Regions from separate parts of the Streptomyces sp. NPDC048191 genome, predicted to be linked through region 3. Evidence: riboswitches for the same ligand, from Rfam matches in the RefSeq annotation. Region 3 holds a riboswitch; each other region holds the start of a gene.

The links. Region 3 has a riboswitch for cyclic di-AMP ahead of AB0D93_RS23295 (C40 family peptidase). Riboswitches for the same ligand answer to the same signal wherever they lie in the genome.
Region 1: linked by a shared signal. The riboswitch ahead of AB0D93_RS28210 (M23 family metallopeptidase) and the one ahead of AB0D93_RS23295 (C40 family peptidase) in region 3 are both predicted to bind cyclic di-AMP.
Region 2: linked by a shared signal. The riboswitch ahead of AB0D93_RS00070 (M23 family metallopeptidase) and the one ahead of AB0D93_RS23295 (C40 family peptidase) in region 3 are both predicted to bind cyclic di-AMP.

Annotation. Positions count from the first base shown of each region.
Region 1 is NZ_JBEZMO010000020.1:41,194-45,348, reverse strand. Features, by position in the region: gene AB0D93_RS28220 (pitrilysin family protein) at 1-476, shown strand, start outside; gene AB0D93_RS28215 (pitrilysin family protein) at 473-1,861, shown strand; cyclic di-AMP (ydaO/yuaA leader) riboswitch at 2,108-2,269, shown strand; gene AB0D93_RS28210 (M23 family metallopeptidase) at 2,282-3,025, shown strand; gene AB0D93_RS28205 (GntR family transcriptional regulator) at 3,224-3,910, shown strand; gene AB0D93_RS28200 (HPr family phosphocarrier protein) at 4,058-4,155, opposite strand, start outside.
Region 2 is NZ_JBEZMO010000001.1:20,465-24,619, forward strand. Features, by position in the region: gene AB0D93_RS00065 (aldo/keto reductase) at 10-954, opposite strand; gene AB0D93_RS00070 (M23 family metallopeptidase) at 1,077-2,105, opposite strand; cyclic di-AMP (ydaO/yuaA leader) riboswitch at 2,113-2,281, opposite strand; gene AB0D93_RS00075 (PP2C family protein-serine/threonine phosphatase) at 2,497-3,705, opposite strand; tRNA gene AB0D93_RS00080 (tRNA-Met) at 3,860-3,933, shown strand; gene AB0D93_RS00085 (dihydrofolate reductase family protein) at 4,023-4,155, opposite strand, start outside.
Region 3 is NZ_JBEZMO010000014.1:152,370-156,524, forward strand. Features, by position in the region: gene AB0D93_RS23280 (ATP-binding protein) at 1-410, shown strand, start outside; partial or broken gene AB0D93_RS23285 (LysR family transcriptional regulator) at 432-1,273, opposite strand; partial or broken gene AB0D93_RS23290 (LysE family translocator) at 1,245-1,439, shown strand; gene AB0D93_RS23295 (C40 family peptidase) at 1,447-1,920, opposite strand; cyclic di-AMP (ydaO/yuaA leader) riboswitch at 1,923-2,061, opposite strand; gene AB0D93_RS23300 (hypothetical protein) at 2,497-2,802, opposite strand; gene AB0D93_RS23305 (ATP-dependent Clp protease proteolytic subunit) at 2,810-3,445, opposite strand.

The sequences.
Region 1 (4,155 bases), on a different contig from region 3:
TCGCGGCGGGCTTCGGCCTGCTGCGCCTGGCCGGCGCGCCCTCCATGGGCTGGCTGGACGTGAAGACCTCCGGTGACGTCGAGGTGCCGGTCATCGAGGCCGCCATCGACGAGGAGCTGGCCCGGTTCGCCGAGGAGGGCCCCACGCCCGAGGAGATGGAGCGCGCCCAGGCCCAGTTGGAGCGCGAGTGGCTGGACCGGCTGGGCACGGTGGCCGGCCGCGCCGACGAACTGTGCCGGTACGCCGTCCTGTTCGGTGATCCGCAGCTCGCCCTCACCGCCGTCAAGCGCGTCCTGGAGGTGACCCCCGAGGAGGTCCGGGAGGTCGCCGAGGCCCGCCTGCGGCCCGACAACCGTGCCGTCCTGGTCTACGAACCGAAGGCCCCGGAGCAGGCCCCGGACGCCGACGTCCCCGAGGACCCGGAGCAGGAAGCCACCGTAGAGGCCGGTAACGAGAACGAGGAGACGGCCAAGTGACCGAACTCGCCACCATGGACTTCCACCCCCAGCCGCAGCCCGGCGCGGCCCGGCCGTGGGCGTTCCCGGCCCCCGAGCGCACCGCGCTGGACAACGGCCTGACCGTGCTGCGCTGCCACCGCCCCGGCCAGCAGGTCGTCGCCGTCGAGGTGCTGCTGGACGCGCCCCTGGACGCCGAGCCGGCCGGCCTGGACGGCGTCGCCACGATCATGGCGCGCGCCTTCTCCGAGGGCACCGACAAGCACTCCGCCGAGGAGTTCGCCGCCGAGCTGGAGCGCGCGGGCGCCACGCTGGACGCGCACGCCGACCACCCCGGCGTCCGGCTCAGCCTGGAGGTCCCGGCCTCCCGCCTGGCCAAGGGGCTCGGCCTGCTCGCCGACGCCCTGCGCGCGCCCGCCTTCGCCGAGAGCGAGGTCGAGCGGCTGGTCCGCAACCGCCTGGACGAGATCCCGCACGAGCTGGCCAACCCCTCCCGCCGGGCCGCCAAGGAGCTCTCCAAGGAGCTGTTCCCGGCGGCCTCGCGCATGTCGCGCCCGCGCCAGGGCACCGAGGAGACCGTCGAGAAGATCGACGCCGCCGCCGTACGCGCCTTCTACGACCGGTACGTCCGCCCCGCCACGGCCACCGCGGTCGTGGTCGGCGACCTCACCGGCGTCGACCTGGACGCGCTGCTCGGGGACACCCTGGGCGCCTGGACCGGCACCCCCGGCCGGCCGCGGCCCGTGCCGCCGGTGACCGCCGACGACACCGGGCGCGTGGTCATCGTGGACCGGCCCGGCGCGGTCCAGACCCAGCTGCTCATCGGCCGTGTCGGCCCCGACCGGCACGACCGTGTGTGGCCCGCCCAGGTGCTCGGCACCTACTGCCTCGGCGGCACCCTCACCTCGCGCCTGGACCGCGTCCTGCGCGAGGAGAAGGGCTACACCTACGGAGTGCGCGCGTTCGGGCAGGTCCTGCGCTCCGCCCCGGACGGCACAGGCGCCTCGATGCTCGCCATCAGCGGCTCCGTGGACACCCCCAACACCGGTCCCGCGCTGGAGGACCTGTGGAAGGTGCTGCGCGTCCTCGCCGCGGACGGCCTGACCGACGCCGAGCGGGACGTGGCCGTGCAGAACCTCGTCGGGGTGGCGCCGCTGAAGTACGAGACCGCGGCGGCCGTCGCGAGCACGCTGGCCGACCAGGTCGAGCAGCACCTGCCCGACGACTTCCAGGCGACGCTCTATCAGCAGCTGGCGGCGACGGGCACGGTGGAGGCCACGGCGGCCGCCGTGAACGCCTTCCCGGTGGACCGCCTGGTGACCGTCCTCGTCGGTGACGCCGCCCAGATCAAGGCGCCGGTGGAGGCGCTCGGCATCGGTGAAGTGACCGTGGTGGCGGCCGAGTAGACGTCCGCCGCCGCGGCGCCCGCGTACGACCGGACGGCCGCACGCGCGCGTGGGCCCTGACGACCTACGGGCCGTCAGGGCCCCTGCTGTTCCACTCCCTTCCCCAGATGCCCGATTTGGGCCGGAGGTTGCCTGTCTGCCCTGTGGGATGCGCTACAAAAGCCCGGATCCGTTTGGGGTTGGAAAGCAGGCTTCCGTAGCGTCGTCCGGGCTGTTCGTCAGGCAGTACGCCGCGCCCGCGGCACCGGACAGCCATCGCCGAGTCCCCGCACGGCGCGAGCCAGGGGAGCCGGGGACCCACGCAGTCCCTGGGGTGAATCGGGCGCCCGCGCGAGCCGTGGGTGCCCGTAGGAGACCTTCCTGCTCCGAACCCGTCAGCTAACCCGGTAGGCGAGAGGGAAGGAAAGGACCAGCCACTTCATGGCGTTCATGTGCGCCACCGGGAAGCACCGCAAGCCCGGCCGGGTCAAGCGCACCACCGCTCAGGCGGCCGGTATAGCGGCCCTCACCACCACCGGCGTCATCGGCACCCTCGCGGCCTCCCCGGCACTGGCCGCCGAGAACACCGCCGAGCAGACCGGTCTCACCCCGGTGGTCAGCGTCGGCGACGACATCGCCGAGCAGATCGACGCCCAGGCCGCCGCCCAGAAGCAGGTCGCCGAGCAGAAGGCGGCCGAGGAGGCCGCGGCCAAGAGGGCCCAGGAGATCCGCGAGGCCAGGGCCCGTGCGGCCCGCGAGGCCGAGCGCAGGCGCCTGAACGCCTTCGTCGCCCCCATAGCGGACTCGTACGTCTCCACGGGCTACAAGGCCAGCAGCTCCCTGTGGTCCTCCGGCTCGCACACCGGCATCGACTTCCACGCGGCCAGCGGCACGCCCGTGCACGCGGTCGGCTCCGGCACCGTCGTCTCCACCGGCTGGGGCGGCGCGTACGGCAACCAGATCGTGATCAGGATGGCCGACGGCATGTACACCCAGTACGGCCACCTGTCGTCCATCGGTGTCACGGCCGGCCAGCACGTCACCCCGGGGCAGCAGATCGGCCTGTCCGGCTCGACCGGCAACACCACCGGCCCGCACCTCCACTTCGAGGCGCGTACGACCCCCGACTACGGCTCGGACGTGGACCCCGTCGCCTACCTCCGCAAGCACGGTGTGAACGTCTGACCGACACCCGCACGGCATCCTAGGCCCCGGCTCACCGAGCCGGGGCTTTCGCCGTTTTCCGACGGGTTCCCCCGAGCCGCTGACCAAAAAATATCCATGGATTCCGGCCCGCCGTCGGAAATTCCGGCCCATTGGAATAGAGTCACGGAACAGGCGTCCATCGTCGGCGTTTCACGGGGATTAAGGCGGAGGTCGGTCATGCGCATTCCGGCGCACTCGGTATGCACGGCGATCCGGGACGACATCGTCGCGGGTGTCCACGAGCGCGGCGGCCGCCTCACCGAGGAAGTCCTCGCCCGCCGCTACGGCGTCTCGCGCGTCCCCGTCCGCGAGGCCCTGCGCACCCTGGAGGCCGAGGGCTTCGTGGTGACCCGCCGGCACGCGGGCGCGTGCGTGGCCGAGCCGACCGAGCAGGAGGCCGCCGACCTGCTGGAGATGCGCCTGCTGCTGGAGCCGCTCGGGGCCGCACGGGCAGCCCAGCGGCGCACCGAGGCCCATCTGAAGGTGCTGCGTGGCCTGGTCAGGCTGGGCCAGGAGCGGGCCAGGAGGGGGCACAACGATGATCTGCGCTCCCTGGGCGGCTGGTTCCACGAGACGCTCGCCCAGGCCTCCGGCAGCCCCTCGCTGACCGCGATGCTGACCCAGTTGCGCCACAAGATCGCCTGGATGTACGCGGTGGACGCGCCGCACAGCCCGGTGGAGTCCTGGGCGGAGCACGGCGCCATCGTGGACGCGGTGGCGCGCGGCGACGGCGAGCGCGCGCGGGCGGTCACGGCGCTGCACACCGAGCGTGCGACCGCCGCGCACCGGCTGCGTTTTTCCGGGCCCGTCGAAGGTGTGAGGACTTCGCAACACGCCGTAAACATGTCGAGCGTCCGGCATTAACACGGGCGCCGTATACAAAGAAGTGTTATTCGGCGGCGCCGTATTTCCGCTGCCTCTTATTCCGGTGTGCGCGCAATGGGCCGGAAAGTCGAAGCCGCGCCGCCCGAAAAAGGGCGACGCGGCTCCGGTGTGTCAGTGCGCTGGAGTTCAGACCGTCTCGGGCAGTTCCTCGAGGCCCTCGGCGACCAGCTTGGCCAGCCGGTCCAGGGCGGCGTCCGCGCCCTCGGCGTCGGAGGCCAGGACGA
Region 2 (4,155 bases), on a different contig from region 3:
GGCGGAGCCCTAGGCCGACGCCTCCGTCAGCCTCGTCACCTCCTCCTCCGACAGCTTCAGGTCGGCCACGCCCAGCAGGGCCGGGAGCTGGTCGGCCGTGCGGGCCGAGGCGATCGGGGCGATGATCGTCGGCTGGGCGGCCAGCCAGGCGAGGGCGACCGTGGCGACGGGGACGTCGTGCGCGGTGGCGACCTCGTCCAGGACCGTCAGGACCCTCTGGCCGCGCTCGGAGTCCGCGTACTTCGCCACCGAGCCCGCGCGGGCGCTGTCGACCTTGGTGCCGGGGCGGTACTTGCCGGTCAGGAAGCCCGAGGCGAGGGAGAAGTAGGGCACCGCGGACAGGCCCTCCTTGGCGACCAGGTCCTGCAGCGGGCCCTCGTAGGTGTCGCGGGAGACGAGGTTGTAGTGCGGCTGGACGGCGACGTAGCGGGCCAGGCCCTCGCGGTCGGAGAAGTCCAGCGAGGCCTTCAGACGCTCGGGGCTGATGTTGGAGGCGGCGATGTGCCGGACCTTGCCCGCCCTCACCAGCTCGTCCAGGGCGCCGATGATCTCCTCGACCGGCACCTCGGGCTTGTCGAAGTGGGTGTAGTAGAGGTCGATGTGGTCGGTGTCCAGGCGGCGCAGGGAGGCGTCGGCGGCGGCCTTGATGTTGGCGGCGGACAGGCCCTGGTACTCGGGGTGCTGGCTGACCTTGGTGGCGATGACGACGTCGGCGCGGTTGCCGCGGGCCTTGACCCACTTGCCGATGATCGTCTCGGACTCGCCGCCCTCGTTGCCCTCGATCCAGGCGGAGTAGGAGTCGGCGGTGTCGATGAAGTTGCCGCCGGCCGCCGTGTAGGCGTCGAGAACGGCGAAGGAGGTCGCCTGGTCCGCGGTCCAGCCGAAGACGTTGCCGCCCAGGGAGAGCGGGAAGACCTCGAGGTCGGACGAGCCGAGTGTGCGCAGAGAAGTCATGCTTCACGTCAACACCGGCGGAGGATGATCGCATTCCGCCGCCGGCGCCGGGCTTTCGTTCGGATCAGGCCGGAACCCCGGGTGATCCGAACGAGAGGCCCTGGTTCACGCGAATGTCACGCTCAGGGGTTGAGGCCCTTGGACCGCAGCCACGGCGCCGGGTCGACGGCGGTGGCCTGGCCGTTCGGGTGGACCTCCAGGTGCAGGTGCGGGCCGGTGACGTTGCCGGTGGCGCCGACCCGGCCGATGACCTCGCCGGTGGAGACCTTCTGACCGACGGAGACGCTGATCGAGGACTGGTGGCAGAACCACAGCTCGGTGCCGTCGTCCAGGGTGATGACGGTGCGGTAGCCGTAGGCGCCGGCCCAGCCGGCCTGGGTGACCGTGCCGCTGTGGACGGCCTTGATGAGGGTGCCGGTGGGCGCGGCGAAGTCGAGTCCGGTGTGGTAGCCGGAGGACCACATCGCGCCGGGCTGACCGAAGGTGCCGGTGATCGTGTACGAGACGACGGGCAGCTGGTACTGCTTGGCCAGCTCGGCCAGGCGCTTGGCCTCGGCGGCCTTCTTGGCGTCGGCCTCCGCCTTCTGCTGGGCGGCGGCGGCCTTGGCGGCGGCGTCCTTCTCCGCCTGGGCGGCAGCGTCGGCGGTCTGCTTCTCGGACGCGGCGATCGCGGCGGCGGTGGCCTTGCTCGCGGCCTTGCCCTTCTGCTGCTCGGCCTGCGCCATGATCCGGTTGCGCAGGGCCTCGCCGGCGTCACTGCTGTCGCCGCTGTCGGTGACCGCACCCGCCTTGCTGAGCCCGGTGGCGGTGGTCTTGGGCGCGTCGGAGGAGCCCTGGCCGAAGAGGTGGCTGACGGAGTCCAGGTCCGGCAGGGATATGGAGACCGGCGGCTTGCCGGTGTTGGCGCTGGCCATGCCGCCCGCGCCGACCGCGGCCATCACGCCGACGCCGAGGACGGTGGAGCTGCGCGCGAAGCCGCCGCGCTGCTTGGCGACACGGTGCCGGCCGCGGGCCTGGGCGAGGGAGTCCTCGGTGGGGTTCCACTCCTCCCAGGGGCCCTCCTCGGCGCGGTAGGCGCCGTAGCCGAAGGTCTCGGGCTCGGTCGGCGCGGGCACGAACGGGGCTTCTGGGGCAGGCCGGTTGGACGCCACTCGGGCGTTCTCCTTTCCTTCCTCCGCCTACCGGGTTAGCTGACGGGTTCGGAGCAGGAAGGTCTCCTACGCGCGTATACCGGGTGTGGACTCTGCGAGTTCACGACGGCGTCCGCGTGATTCACCCCAAGGTGGTGGTTCCCCGGTTCCCTTGCGGGATTCGGCGCGTGCGCACGGAGCCGCCTCTTGTGACGGCTGGGACGACCGCGCTGCGTTATCGAACGTTAATAGACCTGGCAGTCACTTTCCAAGCCGTTCGGCTTGATCATTAACGTTTTCGACGGCGGACTTACCATGCACGAGTACTGCAAAACGGGCGAGTTGGCCGGCGTACAGGAGTCTCGGCGCTTTTGATGGTGTCTCAGTTGTTATGCGGAGGGCTTCCGTCCGGTCACCCTGGGTGAAGACGATCAGGGCGTCGTACGGCGAGCAGGGCCATGTCGTCCGCCATCCCTCCCCCGGAGTGCCGCCGCACGTCGGCCGCGAGGTGGTCGAGCAGAGCGCCCGGGCCGGGGAAGACGCGGCCGGCGAGCCGCCGCCCCGGGTCGTAGAACCGGCCGCGCGCGTCCCGCGCCTCGGAGAGTCCGTCGGTGTGGAGCAACAGGGTGGCCCCGCGCGGGAAGTCCTCCTCCAGGGTGTGGTCGGGCCACATCCCGAGGTCGCCCATGCCGAGGGGCAGCGCGGGCTCGGGAGCGGTGAGCAGGCGAGCGCTGCCGTCGGCGAGCATCAGCAGCGGCGGCGGATGGCCCCGGTTGACGATCCGTACGACGCCTTCGCCGTGCGGGAGTTCGGCGAGGACGGCGGTGGTGAACCCCTCGAAGGCGTCGACACCCTCCCGCCGGGTGCCCTCGCGGGCCAGCGCCCGCTCCAGCCGCTGCGCCACCGCCTCCAGCGTCGTCTCCTGCTCGGCCGCCTCCCGGAACGCCCCGATCACCACGGCGACGGCGGCGACCGCGCCCAGTCCCTTGCCGCGCACGTCGCCGACGACCAGCCGGACCCCGTGCGGGCTGTCCTGCACCGCGTACAGGTCGCCGCCGATGAACGCGTCCTGCTGGGCCGCCTCGTAGCGGGCGGCGATCTCGAAACCGCCGATCCTCTCGGCCGGCTCGGGCAGCAGGGCCCGCTGGGCGGCCTCCGCGATCTCCCGGGCGGAGGCGAGCCGGCGGTCGCCGCGGCGGACCACACGGTTGATGGCGAGGGCCAGCAGGGCGACCGTGGCCACGGTGACGACGTCCGTGACGGTGGCCACGGCCGGATGCCCGCCGCCCGGGGCGCGCAGCGCGTACATGGCGGCCAGGGCCCCGATGCCGGTGAGGGCGGTGGTGCGCAGCGAGGACAGGGGCGCGGCGATCAGCGGAGCCGCGGCGAAGAAGGGGACGGCGGTGAACTCCCTCGGGGTGAGCAGGCCGTACAGCACACCGCAGGCGATGAGCAGGGCGGGCAGCGCGCGGACCGGCGAGCGCGGGGCCGGACGGCGTCCGTGCCGCACGGGCGCCGGCTCGTCGCCCTCGTCGCCGGGGCCGGGGTCGGGCACGGGGTCGCCGGGCAGCCGGCCCCCCGCCCTGGCGTACTGGCTCTCCTCCACCTCACCAGGGCGCACCACGTGTCTCCCACATGTCCGACGTGGCTCCAGCGTGGCCGGTGCGGGCCGGGCGGGCGACCCCGGTGACCCGAGCGGATGACCCTCCGGGACGGCCCCCGGGAAAGCGATGTGCATCCGGTCCTGCGCATGGCGTACACTGGAGACACAACGACGCGGGGTGGAGCAGCTCGGTAGCTCGCTGGGCTCATAACCCAGAGGTCGCAGGTTCAAATCCTGTCCCCGCTACTGATGGCCGAGGGCCGGAATCCAATGGATTCCGGCCCTCGGTGCTTTCCAGCTCCGAGGGGCGCCCCTTGAGGGGCGAGCGGTCGGGATCACCCCAGCAGATGCCGGTTCGGTGCCTTGGCCGGTCCCTCCAGCTCAGGCAGTACGACCACCTGCGCACCCCCCTTCACCAGAACCCCGGTGCCGTCGGCCCCCGCAACGAACGTGTCCGGCTCCCGCCAC
Region 3 (4,155 bases):
TCGCCACGAACGCCGTACAGCACACCTTCGGCCAGTCACCCACCTTCACGGTCGACATCGCGCTGGACCGTGACGAACACCTGCGCATCGGCGTCACGGACAGTCATCCGCGCTTTCCGAAGAGACTGCCCGCCGCCGTCCAGCAGGACAACGGTCGCGGCATGGTCATCATCCGCTGGCTGACCGCGGAGTGCGGTGGCAGACTCCGCGTCCGGCCCACCCGCGAGGGCGGCAAGACGGTCTCCATCGAACTCCCTTGGGCGGCCCCGGCGGAGCCGGTACCGGCGGTGCCCCACAGGGGCGTGGGGCTGTTCCCGAACGCGACCCCGCCGCGATGGGGCGCTCCCCCTTCCAGCGAAGCCGACAGCGCCGGAGCGGCCGGCCACGACCGCACTCCGGACCCGCCGTAGCACCCCGGACCGGCCCTGGCGTGCGGCCCGGCCGAAGGCCCCTCGCAGCAGCGCCCGGAAGGCGCCCGCGGCCGGGGTCGTCTCGTCCGGTCGGTAGGCCACCGAGATCGTCCGGTGCAGGCGACCCGCCTCCAGGGGGCGTACGCCGACGGGTGTGGCCGCGGTGCGGGCCACCATCTCCAGTACGACGTCCCCGCCCAGCCCCGCGCGCACACCACGGCGTACCCGGGCGTCGGCACCCGTAGCGACGGCGTGGCGCCCACGGCGGAGAGCAGGGCCTCGATCTCCCGGCGGGCCGCATGCTGCGGTGCCTTGCCGATCAGTGGCTCTCCGGCCGGCTCCGTCAGCGGCAGCCGGGACGAGACGCTGCTCAGGGCGTGTCCCGGCGCGGTCACCAGGACCAGTTCCGCCACCAGGACGTCCTCCGGACGCACCGACGACGGCACCGGCGAGACCTCGGCCGGGTGGTAGGTGTGGGTCAGCGCCAGGCCCATCTCGCCGGCGGTCGGGAAGGTGCCGCGCCTCAGCGCGCCGCCCGTCAGGCCGGTCAGCCGCGCCAGTGCGTGCCCGGGCCCGGTCCAGCCCGTCGAGGCCCCTCCCTCCCTGCCTCGAAGGCGCGGGAGGTGCCCCCAGACCCGCGCCACCAGCACCTCGCCGGCCTCGGCCGGCCGGGCCCCGCGGTGATGACGCCCCAGCAGAGCCGTGCCCGCCCCCCGCTCCGGCTTGGCCAGCTGCTGGGACAGCGCGGGCGGGGTGTTGCCGAGCCGGTCGACGGCCCGGGTGATCGAGCCGGCCTCCGCCACGGCCACCGGCGAGCCCGCAGGGGGGCACGCGCTGCCCCGGACGCTGCTGCTCGCGGTGATCGTGTGCGCGCCGGCACTGGTGCGGTTCCAGATGGTGACGCCGCTGGTGGACCGGCTGGCCAGGTGGTTGCGCCGGCCCCGGGCCGCCCGTGGGCTCCAGGCGGGCACCGGGGTGGCGCTGACGGTGCTGGGAGCGGCCCTGCTGCTGGAGCCGCTCCTTACCTGACGTCAGGTCAGCTGACCCGGCCGTACCAGACGCTCCTGGTCCAGATCTTCTGGAGCCTCACCACGTCCCCGGTCCTCGGCGCGTGCCAGATCTTCCCGTGACCGGCGTAGATGCCGACGTGGTAGACGTACGAACCCGAGTGGAAGAACACCAGGTCACCGGCCTTGCGGCGGCCGGCGGAGATGTGGTGCGTCCTGTTGTACTGCGCGGCGGCGGTACGCGGCAGGCGCTTGCCCGCCTTCTTGAACGAGTAGAGCGTGAGCCCCGAGCAGTCGAACCTGCGCGGCCCGGTGGCCCCGTACTGGTACGGGGCGCCCTTCTTGGAGGCCGCCACCTGCAGCGCTTTCGCGGCGACGCCGGCGGCCGAGGCCTCGGTGGCGAGACCGGGGACCGTGATCGAGCCGCCGACGGCGGCGAGGGTGAGAGCCGAGGCCGTGCCGGCCCGGGCCATGAGTGACGGGACACGATTGAGCGCAGTCATGCGCAACCCTTCGTCAGCCGCCTGTGAAGGATGACCTGTCGGATTCGGGCTGGCGAAGTTGCCCGGCCGCGTTGCCGCGGCTTCACCCCAAGGGCTGCTCGGAACCTCCGGCCGTCTGCGACGTACAGACGAACGTCCGTCCCGGCGACCCGTCTTGCTCGGGTCCTCCACTCCTGCCGATCCACTCCTGTCGACCGGTCATCCGGGCGGCGGCAGGACTCGGCGTCCGCCCGGACCGCCCCGCCGCGGTGGCGGGGGCTTGTCGTCGGACAGGGATCTTCACTCATGACTGTCGGAAAATCCCAATGCATCCGGGGATTTGTGGCGTTACTCACCACTCACCCGTTCGGGTGGACAGTGTCGTGTTCGAGGCGCCGTCAGGTCCCGGTCGTAGCCCCGGACCTGGGGCGGAGCGTGTTCTTCCGGTGCGTGCGACGGCGCGGTGCGCAAGTCGGGAGGCCCGAAAAACGATCCGGATATACACCGGTCGGCGGTACGTCGTTCGGGCCGTTTCAAGTCCGGTCCGAGCGGCGGCTGTCGACAGCACGGTCCGCCCGGCCGGTTCCGGTGTCCGGATCAGCCGTCACCGTCGGGCGGGAGCGCGACGCGCGCGGCACGACGCCGGCCGTCCAGCACCCGCAAGGCCCGTGCCAGCGTGTCACCGTGCAGCTCCGTCTCGCCCCGCCGGTGCATCAACGCGAGGGCGTCACGCAGCTCTGCGGCCTTGCGCACCAGGGCCTGGGCCGCGCGCAGTCCGCGATAGGTGTCCCCGTCGTGCGCGGGATTGATGCGGCCCAGCAGGTCGACCGCCTCCAGGTAACGGTCGATCAGATCGCCCTCGGCGCGCGTCAGCGCGGGCAGCGGCGGCAACTCCGGCAGCATCGGCGGCTCACCTCGCGTCCGGTGCGCCGGGCATGCTCCGCCGGCTGAGTACGATGCCGTCCACCAGCCCGTAGTCCACGGCCGCGGGGGCGTCCAGCACCAAGTCCCGTTCCAGGTCGCGGTGGACCTGCTCGGCCGTGCGCCGGGTGTGCCGTACGAGCATCTCCTCCGTCACGGCGCGGACCCGGGTCAACTCCTCGGCCTCGATGAGCAGGTCGCTGGGCTGTCCCTGCACCGGTTCGGCCAGCTGGGGCTGGGAGATCACCAGGCGCGCTCCGGGCAGGGCGAACCGCTTGCCCGGCGTGCCGGCCGCGATCAGCAGCGCCGCCTGGGACGCGGCCTGGCCCAGGCAGTAGGTGGCCACGTCGCAACTGACGTAGCGCATCGTGTCGTAGACGGCGGTCAGTGCGCTGAACGAACCGCCGGGGGAGTTGACGTACAGCGTGATGTCCCGCTCCGGGGCGGCGTGTTCGAGGTACATGAACTGAGCCATCACGTCGTTCGCGGCCGCGTCGTCCAGCGGGGTGCCGAGGAAGACGATCCGGTCCTCGAAGAGCTTGCCGTAGGGGTCGAGCGTGCGGGCGCCGCTGCTGGTGCGCTCGGTGAACTCTGGAAGGACATGTCGGGCGGACGCTCGGGACATGGGCATACCCCTTCTCATCGCACGGCCTCGGGTTGGGCTCGGCGTCTGTAAAAAATGTACAGGACGTACATAGTGCTGGCACCTAAACGTTCTCGTCCGCATGTCGAGCCGCGATCATCACAGAGGTTGATCCGCAGGACCCCAACCGCGTCGGCCTGTGCGTGCTCAATCTCACGGGGCAGCTCGTCCACCCGCTGGCCGCCGGTGGGTGTTCGCCCGATGACGGCGGCGAGCAGGCCGGCTCCCCGGATTGCCCGGATGCCGCCACGCCCGGCAGCCCGTTCCGCTACTGCGCGTGCGGGTGGGCGGAGGCCACGCTCAAGGGCGGGACGTGGTCTGGCCGGAGCGCACGTAGTGGCCGGGATCGCGTCCACGTGGGCCCAGGTGTGGCCTCACCTGCTCGCGGACGCCCTTTGGGTGCCGCTGGCCGGGTCGGCGCACTCCCGTGCCCGCCGCGTCGCGGCCCGGCACGCGGCCGTCATCGAGGCCGCGCTCCGGGGCGCACCGCGAGGAACTGCACCTCTACGTCGGCGACAGGCCCGGCCAGGGCTGAGCCGCACACCCTCACCCCCCCCGCGACCTTCAGGGGCTTCTCGCATGTCCAGGACGACCTGGCCACTGGTGAAAGGACCCTCATGGCCCGTCCAGGCAGGAGCGTCCTGCGAGCCGGGCGCGCCGGGCACCTGCGGCCCCGCAGGGTCAGTTGGGCC